Regions from separate parts of the Streptomyces aurantiaciflavus genome, predicted to be linked through region 2. Evidence: riboswitches for the same ligand, from Rfam matches in the RefSeq annotation. Region 2 holds a riboswitch; the other holds the start of a gene.
What was found. A riboswitch is a leader RNA that binds a small molecule or an ion and turns the genes downstream of it on or off. The one in region 2 is predicted to bind cobalamin.
Positions count from the first base shown of each region.

Region 1 (7,221 bases), on a different contig from region 2:
TCTCGCGCTTGAACAGGTTGGACACCTGCGGCTCGATGCACTCGTACACGCCCGCGATGGACGCGATGGTCGCGGTCGGCGCGATGGCGAGGAGCAGGGAGTTGCGCAGGCCGACGGCCGCGATCCGCTCGCGCAGGGCCGCCCAGCGCTCCGGCCAGGTGAACTCGACGCCGTAGTGGTCGGGGTGGAGGACACCCCGGGCCGTACGGGTCTTGTCCCAGGCCGGCAGCGGGCCGCTGCGCTCGGCGAGGTCGGCGGAGGCCTCGTACGCGGCGAGCATGACGCGCTCGGCGATCCGGGTGGAGAGGGCCTTGGCCTCGGGCGAGTCGAAGGGCAGGCGCAGCTTGAAGAAGACGTCCTGGAGGCCCATCGCGCCGAGACCGACCGGGCGCCAGCGGGCGTTGGAGCGGCCCGCCTGCTCGGTCGGGTAGAAGTTGATGTCGACGACGCGGTCGAGGAAGGTGACGGCGGTGCGGACGGTCTCGTCCAGCCGCTCCCAGTCGATGTCCCCGGTCGCCGTGTCGACGAACGCGCCGAGGTTGACCGACCCCAGGTTGCAGACCGCCGTCTCCCCGTCGTCCGTGACCTCCAGGATCTCCGTGCAGAGGTTGGAGGAGTGGACGACACGGCCCGGCTCGGCCGTCTGGTTGGCGGTGCGGTTGGCGGCGTCCTTGAAGGTCATCCAGCCGTTGCCGGTCTGCGCGAGGGTGCGCATCATGCGGCCGTACAGGTCACGGGCGGGGACGGTCTTCTTCGCGAGCCCCGCCTCCTCGGCCCTGCGGTAGGCGGCGTCGAACTCCTCGCCCCACAGGTCGACCAGCTCGGGCACGTCGGCCGGGGAGAACAGCGACCACGGCCCGTCGGCGTTGACCCGGCGCATGAACTCGTCCGGGATCCAGTGCGCGAGGTTCAGGTTGTGCGTACGGCGGGCGTCCTCACCCGTGTTGTCGCGCAGCTCCAGGAACTCCTCGATGTCGGAGTGCCATGTCTCCAGGTAGACCGCGGCGGCGCCCTTGCGCCGGCCGCCCTGGTTCACGGCGGCGACCGAGGCGTCGAGGGTCTTCAGGAACGGGACGATGCCGTTGGAGTGCCCGTTGGTGCCGCGGATCAGCGAACCGCGCGAGCGGATCCGGGAGTACGACAGCCCGATGCCGCCGGCGTGCTTCGAGAGGCGGGCGACCTGGTGGTAGCGGTCGTAGATGGAGTCCAGCTCGTCCTTGGGGGAGTCGAGGAGGTAGCAGGACGACATCTGGGGGTGCCGGGTGCCGGAGTTGAAGAGCGTGGGGGAGGAGGGGAGGTAGTCGAGGCGGCTCATCAGCCCGTAGAGCGAGGCGACTTCGTCGACGGAGCGGGCCCCCGTCTTCGCGTTGAGCGCGGTGTCCTCGGCGAGACCGGCGGCGACCCGCAGCAGGAAGTGCTGGGGCGTCTCGATCACCTTGCGGGTGATGGGGTGGCGCAGGAGGTAGCGGCTGTGGAGCGTGCGCAGGCCGAAGTAGCCGAAGCGGTCGTCGGCGTGCGGGTCGATCAGGGCGTCGAGGCGGGCCGCGTGCAGGCGGACGAACTCGGCGGTGCGGTCGGCGATCAGCCCCTCGCGGTGGCCGACGGCGATCGACTCCGTGAAGGAGGTGACGCCCTGTGAGGCGGCCTCGGCGCGGATTCCGACGGTCAGCAGACGCGCGGCCAGCCGGGAGTAGGCGGGGTCCTCGGAGATGAGGCCGGCGGCCGCCTCCGTGGCCAGTTCGCGCAGCTCTGCGGTGACCTCGTCGAAGGTCCCCCGAGCGGACCGGCCGCGCAGGGCGGCGGCGGCGACCCGGCCGGGGTCGGCGTCGGGGAGGTCGGCGGTCAGCTCGGTCAGGGTCCGCAGCAGCGCGGCTCCGGGACCGTCGGTCTCCGGGACTGCTGAAGCCGGGTCGGCTGGCGCGATGGTCACGTGGAGGCTCTCCCTCGCTCGGCGGGGGCCTTGCGGAGGGCAGGGGGCAGCACACGAGCGCACGGCGCTTCGCGTCCACCGGCCCATTCCACGAGGCCCGGACGTCAGGCACCCGAACCGGACGGACCGGGTGCGCTGTCGGCAGGTCCTCGGACTGAACAGGCGTGCGGAAACACGCAAGTACACCGTTGCGGGACAGTTCCGGATTCACACCGGATTCCCCTGCGGCGACAGCGAGCATGAGCATACATCTTGTGCCCGCCCGTCACGCCACCCCCAGATGTTGTGTCGAGCTGGTTTCAGAGCGTCAACCGGTAGGTGAGGAGAGTGATGTCGTCCAGCTGCGGGACGGGGTTCCAGTCCCGCTCGGGTGTGCGGACGAAGCCGAGGCGTTCGTAGAGGCGGTGGGCGGTGTGCATGGCCCGCTGACTCGACAGCACGACGGCTGTGCAGCCCTCCGTGGCCCGCGCGCGGTCGAGGCAGGCCCGTACGAGGGCCTCCCCGGCGCCCCGGCCGCGGGCCTCGTGCGCGACCGCGAGCGCCCTGATCTCGGCCTCGCCGGGGCGGGCGATGTCGGCCACGGGGCCGCCGGCGGGGACGAAGGTGACTCCTCCGAGCAGTCTGTCGCCCTCCACGGCGACGAGGACCTCGGCGGCGGCCGCCCGCGCGGCCACGTCCTTCAGCACCGGCAGGTACGGGTCGCTCTCGCCGAAGTCGAGGAGACCGTCGTCGAGGTAGGCGCGGGCGGTGAGGTCGCCGAGGGCGGTGTGTTCGGTGGGGTTCGCTTCCCTGATCCGGATGTCCATGCGGCGCAGTGTGCCCCACCCGCACGGCAACGGGCCGCCGGATTTCTCCGACGGCCCGCCGATGCCCGTGTCGAACCGAGGCCCGTGTCGCCTAGTGGGACGTGCCCGCCGTCGCCGGCGGCAGCTCCACCTGGACGCCCGGGTCGCCGGCGTCCGCCGTGTAGTCCTCCGGGCTCGTCTCGTCGATGCCCTCGGGAGCCTTGACCGCCTTCAGGACGAAGGTCAGGACCACCGTCACCGCCAGGTTCAGGACGAACGCCGTCAGGCCGATGTAGCCGATCTCGCCGATGCCGGGGATCTCCTTCGACGAGCCGCCGAAGTGCTTCTGCGTCGGGGAGGCGACGCCGTACGCGGCGACCGTGCCGTACACCATGCCGACCGCCCAGCCGGCGAGCAGCGCCCAGCGGTGGAACCAGCGGGTGAACAGACCGCCGACCAGGGCCGGGAAGGTCTGCAGGATCCAGATGCCGCCCAGCAGCTGGAAGTTGATCGCGACGGTCTTGTCCATCGTCAGGACGAAGGCCAGCGCGCCGACCTTCACCAGCAGCGAGACCAGCTTGGAGACGCGGGTCTCGTCCTTGGGCGTGGCGTGCGGCTTGATGAAGTCCTTGTAGATGTTGCGGGTGAAGAGGTTCGCGGCCGCGATGGACATGATCGCCGCCGGGACGAGCGCGCCGATGCCGATCGCCGCGAAGGCCACGCCCGCGAACCAGTCCGGGAACATGTCCTCGAAGAGCTGCGGGATCGCCAGCTGCCCGTTGGTGACCTTGACGCCGGCCGCGATCGCCATGAAGCCCAGCAGGGCCAGCAGGCCGAGCATGAGGGAGTACAGCGGCAGGATCGTGGTGTTGCGGCGGATCACCTCACGGCTGCGCGAGGACAGCGTCGCGGTGATGGAGTGCGGGTACATGAACAGCGCCAGCGCGGAGCCAAGCGCCAGCGTGGCGTAGGTCCACTGGTTCGCCTCCGGCGGCACCAGGGCGCCGCGCGGCTTCTCCGTCGCCGGGTTGATCTGCGCGTAGGCGTCACCCGCCTTGGCGAAGATGTCGTCGAACCCGCCCAGCTTGATCGGGATGTAGATGATGGCCACCGCGATCACGATGTAGATCAGGGTGTCCTTCACGAACGCGATCAGCGCGGGGGCGCGCAGACCCGACGAGTACGTGTACGCGGCCAGCACGCCGAAGGCGATCAGCAGCGGCAGGTCCTTGACGAACCAGTTCGTGTTCTCGCCGCCGCCGACGCCCATCACGTCCAGCACGGCCTGGATGCCGACGAGTTGGAGCGCGATGTACGGCATGGTCGCGAGGATGCCGGTGAGGGCCACGGCCAGGGACAGGCCCTTGGAGCCGAAGCGGCCGCGCACGAAGTCCGAGGTCGTCACGTATCCGTGCTTGTGCGAGACCGACCACAGGCGCGGCAGGAACGTGAAGATGAGCGGGTAGACGAGGATCGTGTAGGGCACCGCGAAGAAGCCCGCCGCGCCCGCCGCGTAGATCGCCGCCGGGACGGCGACGAAGGTGTACGCCGTGTAGAGGTCGCCGCCCAGCAGGAACCAGGTGATCCAGGTGCCGAACGACCGGCCGCCCAGGCCCCATTCGTCGAGGCTGTGCTCGTTCTCGGCCCTGCGCCAGCGCGCGGCCAGGAAGCCCATGACCGTGACGGCCAGGAAGAAGAAGATGAAGACGGCGAGTGCGACGCCGTTCACGCCGTCGTTCACTTCGACGCACCCCCGTTCGCGGCCTCGCGGGCGCGCTGGTCACGCTGCCACAGCTTGTAGGCGACCATCGTGAGCGCGGTGGAGATCAGCACCCACGCCATCTGGTACCAGTAGAAGAAGGGGATGCCGATGAACTTCGGGTCCACCTTGGCGTACGAACCCACCCACAACATCGCCACGAAGGGCGCGAACAGGCAGAGGGCGATGACGACGCGTACCGGCGTCACCACCGGTCCTCTGGTCACTTCTGGGGCATCTGACATCGAACGGCTCCGTCCCCTCACTGATCAACGTGTAGTGCGCACGAAATCTAAGCGACGGTTCCGTCCCGGGAAACCCCTTGCGGAGCGAGGGTTCCGGCGCGCTTCGCTTCCTTGGCGACGCGCACCGGGAGCCCTCCCGTCCCTCAAGAGTTGCCCACTCACCGCCATCGGTTGACAGCGAGTTTCGAGCCGCTGCGCGACCCGGCGGGGTTCACTCCCCCTGGGGCCGCTTCAGCCGCGCGACGAACTTGTACCGGTCCCCCCGGTAGACCGACCGCACCCACTCCACCGGCTTGCCCTCCTTGTCCAGGGAGTGCCGGGAGAGCATCAGCATCGGCAGGCCCACGTCGGTGCCGAGCAGGCCCGCCTCGCGCGGGGTGGCCAGCGAGGTCTCGATGGTCTCCTCGGCCTCCGCGAGGTGGACGTCGTAGACCTCGGCGAGCGCGGTGTAGAGGGACGTGTACTTGACCAGGCTGCGCCGCAGGGCGGGGAAGCGCTTCGCGCTCAGGTGGGTCGTCTCGATCGCCATCGGCTCGCCGTTGGCCATGCGCAGCCGCTCGATGCGCAGCACGCGCCCGCCGGGGGCGATGTCGAGCAGACCGGCGAGGGTGTCGTCGGCGGTGATGTAGCCGATGTCGAGGAGCTGCGAGGTGGGTTCGAGGCCCTGGGCACGCATGTCCTCGGTGTACGAGGTGAGTTGGAGCGCCTGGGAGACCTTCGGCTTGGCGACGAAGGTGCCCTTGCCCTGGATGCGCTCCAGCCGGCCCTCGACGACCAGTTCCTGCAGGGCCTGACGCACGGTCGTGCGCGAGGTGTCGAACTCGGCCGCCAGCGTCCGCTCGGGCGGCACCGGCGTACCGGGCGCCTGCGTCTGCGTCATGTCGAGCAGGTGCTTCTTCAGGCGGTAGTACTTGGGCACACGCGCGGTACGGACGGTCGCCCCACCCTCGTTCTCCGCACTGCTGACGTCGGTGCTCATGGCCTGCCTTCCCGGCTCCGGGTGCCGATACGACCGACATCCCCATCGGCCGCGGCTCACATCGTGGCACGGACGCGGCAAGGACTGCCCCGCCGTTCCGTGATCCCCTCTGTATACCGTCGCAGCTTTTGCTGGTCTAGTCCAACACGGTAAGTGGTCTACCGGGCTCTCGCCGCCCAGGGTCGATGTTTTCGACGGCTTCTTACTTAAAGGTTCCTGCATATGTAGGTCCCATAACGGCTGGTCAAAGCGCATTCGACCACCCTTGACAGCCGTATTGGTCTGAGCCAAGCTCTGCGCACTGGTCTACACCATTGGTCCAGGTCCCGGTATGTGGGCGGGGGGTGTGGGCATCCCTGAGGAGGGTGGCGTGAAGCGCAAGCTGACAGCCGCGATCGGTATCGCGGGCATGATGGTCTCCATCGCGGCGTGCGGGGGCGACAAGGACAGCGGGGACGCGAAGGGTTCCGACGCCAAGGAACTCACGGTCTGGCTCACCGTCGACGCGCAGAACAACTGGCCCGACCTGGTGAAGGCCGCCGACGCGGCGGTGCAGAAGAAGCACCCCGGCCTCAAGATCAACCACGAGTACTACGGCTGGCCCGACAAGAACACCAAGCTCGACGCCGTCCTCGCCACCGACAAGGCCCCCGACGTCGTCGAGATGGGCAACACCGAGATGCTCGGCTACATGGTCAAGGGCGCCTTCGCCCCCCTCGACGCCTCCAAGTTCGACAACTCCTCCGCCTGGCTGGACGGCCTCAAGGCCTCGGTGACCTACGAGGGCAAGACCTACGGCGTCCCGTACTACGCGGGCGGCCGCGTCGGCAACTGGCGCAAGGACCTCTTCGCCTCCGTCGGTGCGAAGACCGCCCCGACCACGTACGCGGAGCTGACCGCCGCCCTGGACAAGGTCCAGAAGAAGGAGGGCGACAAGTTCAGCGCCTGGTACCAGCCCACCCGCGACTGGTACGCGGCCATGTCCTTCGTCTACGACGCCGGCGGCTCCATCGCGAAGGAGGAGGGCGGCCAGTGGAAGGCCAACCTCTCCTCGCCGGAGTCCGTCAAGGGCCTCAACGAGTTCAAGAACGTCGTCGACAAGTACATGCACGGCGACAAGACCAAGGACGAGTCCGACCGCTACATCGTCTACGGCCAGGGCAAGTCCGGCATGATCTTCGGCGCCGCCTGGGAGGGCGCGACCGCCGAGGACCCGAAGAACGACAAGACCGGCAAGCTCAAGGGCAACCTCGAGAACTTCGTGATGCCCGGCCCGTCGGGCAAGAACCTCCCCGTCTTCCTGGGCGGCTCCGACCTCGCCGTGCCGGTGAAGTCCGGCGCGCAGGCCCTCGCCGCCGAGTGGATCAACGCGTTCACCGGCTCCTCCGGTCAGAAGGGCCTGATGGCCAAGGGCAACCTGCCCAACAACAAGACCGACCTCGCGACCCTGAAGAGCGACCCCAAGACGGCCGTGCCGGCCACCGCCGCCGAGTCCAACTGGTTCGTCCCCATGGCCCCCGGCT
Region 1 is NZ_JBNCAQ010000004.1:15,852-23,072, reverse strand. It holds gene ACPT94_RS05100 (ribonucleoside-diphosphate reductase subunit alpha) at 1-1,930, opposite strand, end outside; cobalamin riboswitch at 2,054-2,177, opposite strand; gene ACPT94_RS05095 (GNAT family N-acetyltransferase) at 2,230-2,736, opposite strand; gene mctP (monocarboxylate uptake permease MctP) at 2,828-4,456, opposite strand; gene ACPT94_RS05085 (DUF3311 domain-containing protein) at 4,453-4,719, opposite strand; gene ACPT94_RS05080 (GntR family transcriptional regulator) at 4,931-5,698, opposite strand; gene ACPT94_RS05075 (extracellular solute-binding protein) at 6,069-7,221, shown strand, end outside.
Region 1: it holds a riboswitch for cobalamin, as region 2 does, so the genes downstream of both, ACPT94_RS05100 (ribonucleoside-diphosphate reductase subunit alpha) here and ACPT94_RS21785 (cobalamin biosynthesis protein) in region 2, are expected to answer to the same signal.

Region 2 (7,221 bases):
CAGCTCATGGGCCCGGTAGAAGAGCACGCCGACGGTCGGCCGTCCCTCGACGAGGTCACGCTCCCCGTGCACCCCGTACTCGGGCATCTTCCGCGGCTCGACGAAGCCCTCGCCGGTCAGCAGCACGGTGTCGGAGAGGAACCGCGCCAGCTCGGTCAGGTTGCCCGGCCCGCCCTCGACGAGGTACTTGAGCGCCTCCGCGACGACACCGGCCGGCACGGACGACTCGGCCATCAACTCCGCGTCGGGCACCGCCTCACCGCCCAGCAGCACCGTCGGCACACCGGACGCCTTGAGCGCGGCGAGCCCGTCCTCCCAGGCTCGCTTGCCGCCCAGCAGCCGTACGACGGCGATGTCGGCGCCCTCGACGAGACCGGGCAGCTCCTCCGCGACGTCCACCCGGGTCGGGTTGCCGATCCGGTAGGAGGCGCCGGAGGCGGCCCGAGCCGCCAGCAGATCCGTGTCGGCGGTCGACAACAACAACACTGTGCTCATGCGGGCGCTCCCGGTGGAATGAAAGGCAGTCCTTGCGGCGCGCCCGACTCGATGAGCCGCCAGAGCGCGTCCGTGTCCGCGTGCTGTTCGATCAGATCGCCGAGCCGGTCGAGCTGCTCCTCGCGCAGCGCGGCGAACGAGGTGTCGGCGGCCGGCACGAACCGGCGGCCCGCGGCGGCCGCCACCTCGCGCAGGAAGGCGCGCCGGAAACCGTCCGACTCCAGCGAACCGTGCCAGTGCGTGCCCCAGACGGCACCGACCCGGCAGCCGTCCAGGCTGTGTCCTTGGTCATCGGAGATGAATGTGTCCCCGCCGGTGACGTCGGCGACCCCGTGATGGATCTCGTACCCCTCGACGTGCTCGCCGAGGGCTTCCCCCACGGGCCGGGTGAGGGTCTTCTCGCGCGCGAACCGCACGCGGACGGGGAGGACTCCGAGCCCTTCGACATGACCCCGCCGGCTCTCGACCTCGTCCTCGATGTGCTCGCCGAGGATCTGGAAGCCGCCGCAGACGCCCAGGACGGGCCGGTCCTCGGACGCCCTGCGCCTCAAGGCTTGTGCGAGCCCCCGCTCGTGCAGCCACTCCAGCGCCCGTACGGTCCCCCGGGTCCCCGGAACCACCACGAGGTCGGCGTCGGCCAGTTCCTCCGGCCGGTCCACGAACCGCACCACGACGCCGGGTTCGGCGGCGAGCGCGTCCACGTCGGTGAAGTTGGACATGAGCGGGATCGCGCAGACGGCGACGCGCAGCACGTCCTCGCCGACCGGCGGGGCGACCACCGATTCCCGGACGGTGCCCCGCAGGGAAACCCGCAGCCCGTCCTCCTCGTCGATCCCGAGCCCGTGCCGGAACGGCAGCACGCCGTACGTCCGCCGCCCGGTGAGCCCGTGCAGCATGTCGAGCCCCGGCTCCAGCAGCGAGACGTCACCCCGGAACTTGTTGACGAGGAATCCGGCGACCAGTTCCTGGTCCTCGGGGGAGAGCAGGGCCACGGTCCCGAAGAACGAGGCGAAGACCCCGCCCCGGTCGATGTCGCCGACGACGAGCACGGGGAGCCGGGCGTTCCGGGCGATCCCCATGTTCACGATGTCGGTCCGCCGGAGATTGATCTCGGCGGGAGAACCGGCGCCCTCACAGATCACCGCGTCATACGTGCCCCGCAACTCGGCGAGACAGTCCAGCACGGTCCCGAGCAGCTTCTGCTGCCGCCCGCCGTGATAGCCCCGGGCGCTCAGCTCGCCCACGGGCTTCCCGAGCAGCACCACCTGACTGCTCTGCTCGCCACCCGGCTTCAGCAGCACGGGGTTCATCAGCGCGGTGGGCTCCACCCGGCAGGCCTGCGCCTGCATGGCCTGGGCCCGCCCGATCTCGGCCCCTTCGCGGGTGACGAACGAGTTCAGGGACATGTTCTGCGCCTTGAACGGCGCGACCTTGACCCCCTGCCGCACCAGCCACCGGCAGATCCCGGCCGTCACGACGCTCTTGCCGGCGTCGGAGGTGGTGCCGGCGACGAGGAGACCCCCGCTCATGACGTACGCCCCTTCTTCGCGACGAGGCGCGCGGCGACGGTGACGCCGAGCGCGAGCAGGCCGACACGGCGGGAGAGCCGCGCGGCGCGTTCGATGTCGTGGGGGACGACGGGCCGCCCCGCCGCCCCGTTGAGCACGGGCCGGTGCTCGACCCGGCCGCCGTAGGAGAGCGTCCCGCCCAGCCGCACACCGAGCGCGCCCGCGAAGGAGGCCTCCACGGGCCCGGCGTTGGGACTGGGATGCTTGCGCGCATCGTCCCGCCACGCCCGTACGGCCCCCCGCGGATCGTCCCCGGCGACGGCGGCGAGTACGGCGGTCAGCCGCGCCCCCGGCCATCCGGCGACGTCGTCGAGCCGCGCGGAGGCCCACCCGTACCGCAGATGTCTCGGTGACCGGTGCCCGACCATGGCGTCGAGGGTGTTGACGGCCCGGAACCCCAGCAGCCCCGGCACGCCGGCGAGTCCGCCCCACACGAGCGCCCCGACCACCGCGTCGGAGGTGTTCTCGGCGACGGACTCGACCACGGCACGGGCGATCCCGTCGGCGTCCAGGGCCTGTGGGTCCCGCCCGCACAGGTGCGGCAGCCGTGCCCGTGCGGCCTCGACGTCCCCGGCCTCGAGGGCCCGACCGATGGCCCGGGCCTCCCGCACGAGGGAGGTGCCGCCGACGACGGCCCAGGTGGAGGCGGCGGTGAGGGCGACGGAGGCGGCGGGGGAGCGTCGTACGGCACGCGAGGCGACGGCCCCGAGCGCGACGGCGCCCCCGGCGCACACGGCGGTGTGCAGCGCGCCCCACCCGCGGTGGTCCCGCCACAGCACCCGTTCCACGCCGGCCGCGGCCCGTCCGAACAGGGCGACCGGATGCCCTCGGCGCGGATCGCCGAGAAGCAGGTCCCCCAGGAGGCCGACGGCGGCGCCGTACGCGTGAACGCGATCGGCACCCATCGGCTCAGCCGACCGTGGAGTCGGGCAACGACCGGGTGCTGAACCTCGAACGGCAGCCGAGCATGGCGATATGTCCTCACTCAGGGTGTCCACGCCCTGGTTCGACGAGACCGGCGACGAGAGTTCCTGGCTCCCGGGGTTGTCCACCCCGGTGACAGTGGCGGGACCGCGCCGGACTCACACCGGCTTCCTCTCCTGCCGCCGTACATGGCTCCGGCAGTCCACCACGGGCCCGGAAGGGCCGTCAACTTGCTGTTGACCTGCGCGGGGAGAGTGTGCAGAACCCCACACGCGGGCGTGCGCCGGGGCACGAAAAGGCGAGGTGCGGGACGGCGATCCGTCCCGCACCCCGCGTACGCCGGAGCGTCCGGCGTCAGGCGACGATCAGTGAGATGCCGTACGCCACCGCCGCCGCGCAGGCCGCGAAGCACGCGTACGCCGCGGTGAGGGCCAGCGCGGCCGACTCGCCCTGGGCGGCGGCGCGCTCGCGGCGGGACAGGCCCGCGATGCCGAGGGTGAACAGGGCCACGAGGGCCACGGTGACCACGAGGCTGACGCCGAAGACGGAGCCGAGGGCAGCCCAGTCGATCTTCATGATGCTTCTTCCTTCGTACCCGGGTGCCGGGGCTCAGACGGGGGTGGTGGCGGCCGGCGGAGCCGACTCGCCCGTGGGGGCGGGGATCGTGGCCGTCAGGTCCTCGGTCACCGTGCCCGTGGGAGGCGGGGTCACCGCGGCGATCGCGGTGGTCACCACGCCGGGCGGCTCCTCGGTGTCGTTGACGTTGTTGTGGTCGACGACCTCGCGGCGCGAGATCTTCCAGATCGCCGCGCTGGAGGCGACGAGGAACACCGCGACGAGCGCCGTACCCCAGTCGCCGAGGCCGGTCACCCACTCGGCGATCGCGCCGACCAGGGCCGCCGCGGGCAGCGTCAGGCCCCAGGCGACGAACATGCGGGTGGCGGTCGACCAGCGGACGACGCCGCCCTTGCGGCCGAGGCCCGCGCCCATCACCGAGCCGGAGACGGAGTGCGTGGTGGAGAGGGAGAAGCCGAGGTGGGAGGAGGCGAGGATGACGGTCGCCGCGCTGGTCTGGGCGGCGAAGCCCTGCTGCGGCTGGAGGTCGGTCAGGCCCCTGCCCATGGTGCGGATGATGCGCCAGCCGCCGAGGTAGGTGCCGAGCGCGATCGCGAGGCCCGCGGAGAGGATGACCCACAGGGGCGGGTCGGAGTCGGGCGCGACGGCGCCGCCGGCGACCAGGGCGAGGGTGATGATGCCCATCGTCTTCTGGGCGTCGTTCGTGCCGTGCGCGAGGGAGACCAGGCCGGCGGAGGCGATCTGGCCCGCGCGGTAGCCCTTCTCGGCGGCCTTGCCGTCGGCCTTCCTGCCGAGCGTGTACGACAGGCGCGTGGCGAGCATCGCGGCGATGCCCGCGACCAGCGGGGCCGCGATCGCCGGGATCAGCACCTTGGTGACGAGCACGTCGCCGTGCACCGCGCCGACGCCCGCCGAGGCGATGGTGGCGCCGATCAGACCACCCATGAGGGCGTGCGAGGAGCTGGACGGGAGGCCCACGAGCCAGGTCAGCAGGTTCCAGAGGATCGCGCCGACCAGGGCGGCGAAGATGACCTCGGGACGTATACCGGTCTCGTCGACGAGACCCTTGGAGATCGTGTTGGCGACCTCCACGGAGAGGAAGGCGCCCACGAGGTTCAGCACGGCGGACATGGCCACCGCGACCTTGGGCTTGAGCGCACCGGTCGAGATGGTCGTGGCCATCGCGTTGGCGGTGTCGTGGAAACCGTTCGTGAAATCGAACGCGAGTGCGGTTACCACCACAATCGCGAGGATCAGCGAGAAGCTTTCCATTTACCCAGGCATTCGTTCGAGGTCATTGGTCGGACGAACGTAGGTAACCTGAGTGAACGGAAGGTGAACTGGGGCGGGCATCACGGTGTCCACAAGTGGGGAATGCTGTTCCGCTCCGCCGGGGCGAGCCAGGCGCCGCACGGCCAGGAGCCCCGGGCGCACCTCACCAGGCCCTCAGCGGAGCCGTTGAAGAGATTTTCGTCACCCGGCAGACCGCCCCCGATGTCGTACCGCCGGAAGGTCCACGACGACCCTGCGGACGCAGGAGCCGGCCCACGGCGCCGGCGCCGGTGAGGCGCCCGCGCCGGGCGACGGCGCACGCCCCTCCTGGCAGGATCGCGGTATGGCTGAGCAGCGACGCGACCGGCGGGACGCCCGTGACCACATGGACGGCATGCGCGGTGAGGAGGAGGCACGGGCCTGGGAGGCGCTCGTCGCCACGGCACGCCGCACCGTCGCCGACGGACTGGTCGTCGGCACCTCCGGCAACGTCTCGGTGCGCGTCGGCGACACGGTGCTGGTCACACCGTCGGGCGTGCCCTACGACCGCCTCACCCCGGACGACATCACCGGCGTCGACCTCGACGGCCGGCAGGTGCTCGGCACGCTGGTCCCGACCAGCGAACTGCCCATGCACCTCGCCGTCCACCGCACCACCGACGCCCGCGCCGTCGTCCACACCCACGCCGTGCACGCCACGGCCGTCTCCACCCTCGTGACCGAACTCCCGACCGTCCACTACATGGCGGCCGCCCTCGGCGGCCCCGTCCGGGTCGCCCCCTATGCGGCGTACGGCACCGAGGAGCTGGCCGAGAACATGCTCCACGCCCTCGCCGACCGCACCGGCTGCCTCCTCCAGAACCACGGCACCCTCACCTACGGCAACACCCTCGACCAGGCCTACGACCGCACCGCCCAACTGGAGTGGATGTGCCGCCTGTGGCTGACGGCGTCCTCGGTACCCGGCCGGACACCGACCCTCCTGACCGAGGAGCAGCTGGCGGAGGTGGGGGAGCGGTTGCGAGGGTACGGGCAGCGGAAGTGAGACCGGCCGGTCCCCGGCAGAGCAGCCCCGGACGGCTTCGCCCGTCCCACCACTGGCCGGTAGGACGATCGGCCAGGACACTGGACAGGTGCGCACTGTCACCGCGACGGCCGCCGCCGTCACCGCAGCCCTGGCCACCGGCGCCGCCAGTGTCGCCGCCGGCCGGTTCGCCAGCGACGCCGCGCTCAAGGCGCCGCCCGGCCGCCCCCTGCCCACCGAACCCCGGCTCACCGTGCACGGCACGGCCGCCGGTCAGGTCCTCCTCACCCGCGACCTCGCCGCCCTGCGCCCCGGTACCTACGGCCTCTCGGGCGACGGCTCCCACGCGGTCGTCGGCCCCGTCCTGACCACCGTCCCGCACTCCGCCGACACGGTCGTACGCCGCCTGGAACGCGTCACCCACGGCACGCTGAGCCGCGGCGACGCGGTGTGGCTCACCCCGAACCTGTACGTCGGCGACCCGAGCGGCGCGCTCGGCCTCGACCACACCGACGTCGGCATCCCCGGCGAACTCGGCTCGCTGCCCGCCTGGTACGTCCCCGCCGCCCGCAGCACCTGGGTCATCGCCGTGCACGGCCTGGGCACCACCCGCGAACACGCCCTGAACCTCCTCGCCTTCCTGCACGGCCGCCGCTTCCCCGTGCTCGCCCTCTCCTACCGCGGCGACCTCGGCGCGCCCCGCCCCCCTGACGGCCTGAACCACTTCGGCGAGACCGAGTGGCGCGACGTGGACGCGGCGATGCGGTACGCCGTCCGCCACGGCGCCGAACGGCTCGTCCTGCTGGGCTGGTCCACCGGCGCCACCATGGCCCTGCGCGCCGCCGCCCGCTCGGAGCTGCGCGACCTGGTCTCCGGCCTGGTGCTGGACTCCCCGGTCCTCGACTGGCAGGCGACGCTGCGCGCCCTCGCCGCCGCCCGCCGCACCCCGGGCGCGCTGCTCCCCCTGGCCGTCCGCGCCGCCCAGGGCCGCACGGGCCTGAACGCCGAGCGCGCCGACGAGACCACGGACCTGAGCGTCCCCACCCTGATCATCCACGGCCCCGACGACACGGTCGCCCCCTGGACGACCACCCGCCTGCTGGCCGCCCGCCGCCCCGACCTGATCACCCTCCACCCCGTCCCCCGGGCCCCCCACGCCGCCATGTGGAACGCCGACCCGGACGCCTACGAGGAAGCCCTGCGCCGCTTCCTGACGCCCTTGATGTGATCCACGCGAGCCGGTCATGACGTGGTGCCGGCCGATGCGGCCGGTGAGGGGCCTGCCAGCGGGGGGCCTCCCGGTGGTGGACTACAGGTAGTCCTCCAGTCGGGCCACCGTGAAGCCCTGCTCCTGGACGTGAC
Region 2 is NZ_JBNCAQ010000017.1:142,972-150,192, forward strand. It holds gene cobN (cobaltochelatase subunit CobN) at 1-495, opposite strand, end outside; gene ACPT94_RS21780 (cobyric acid synthase) at 492-2,024, opposite strand; gene ACPT94_RS21785 (cobalamin biosynthesis protein) at 2,021-2,968, opposite strand; cobalamin riboswitch at 3,070-3,209, opposite strand; gene ACPT94_RS21790 (hypothetical protein) at 3,342-3,563, opposite strand; gene ACPT94_RS21795 (inorganic phosphate transporter) at 3,597-4,835, opposite strand; gene ACPT94_RS21800 (class II aldolase/adducin family protein) at 5,179-5,880, shown strand; gene ACPT94_RS21805 (alpha/beta hydrolase family protein) at 5,969-7,087, shown strand; gene ACPT94_RS21810 (polysaccharide deacetylase family protein) at 7,169-7,221, opposite strand, start outside.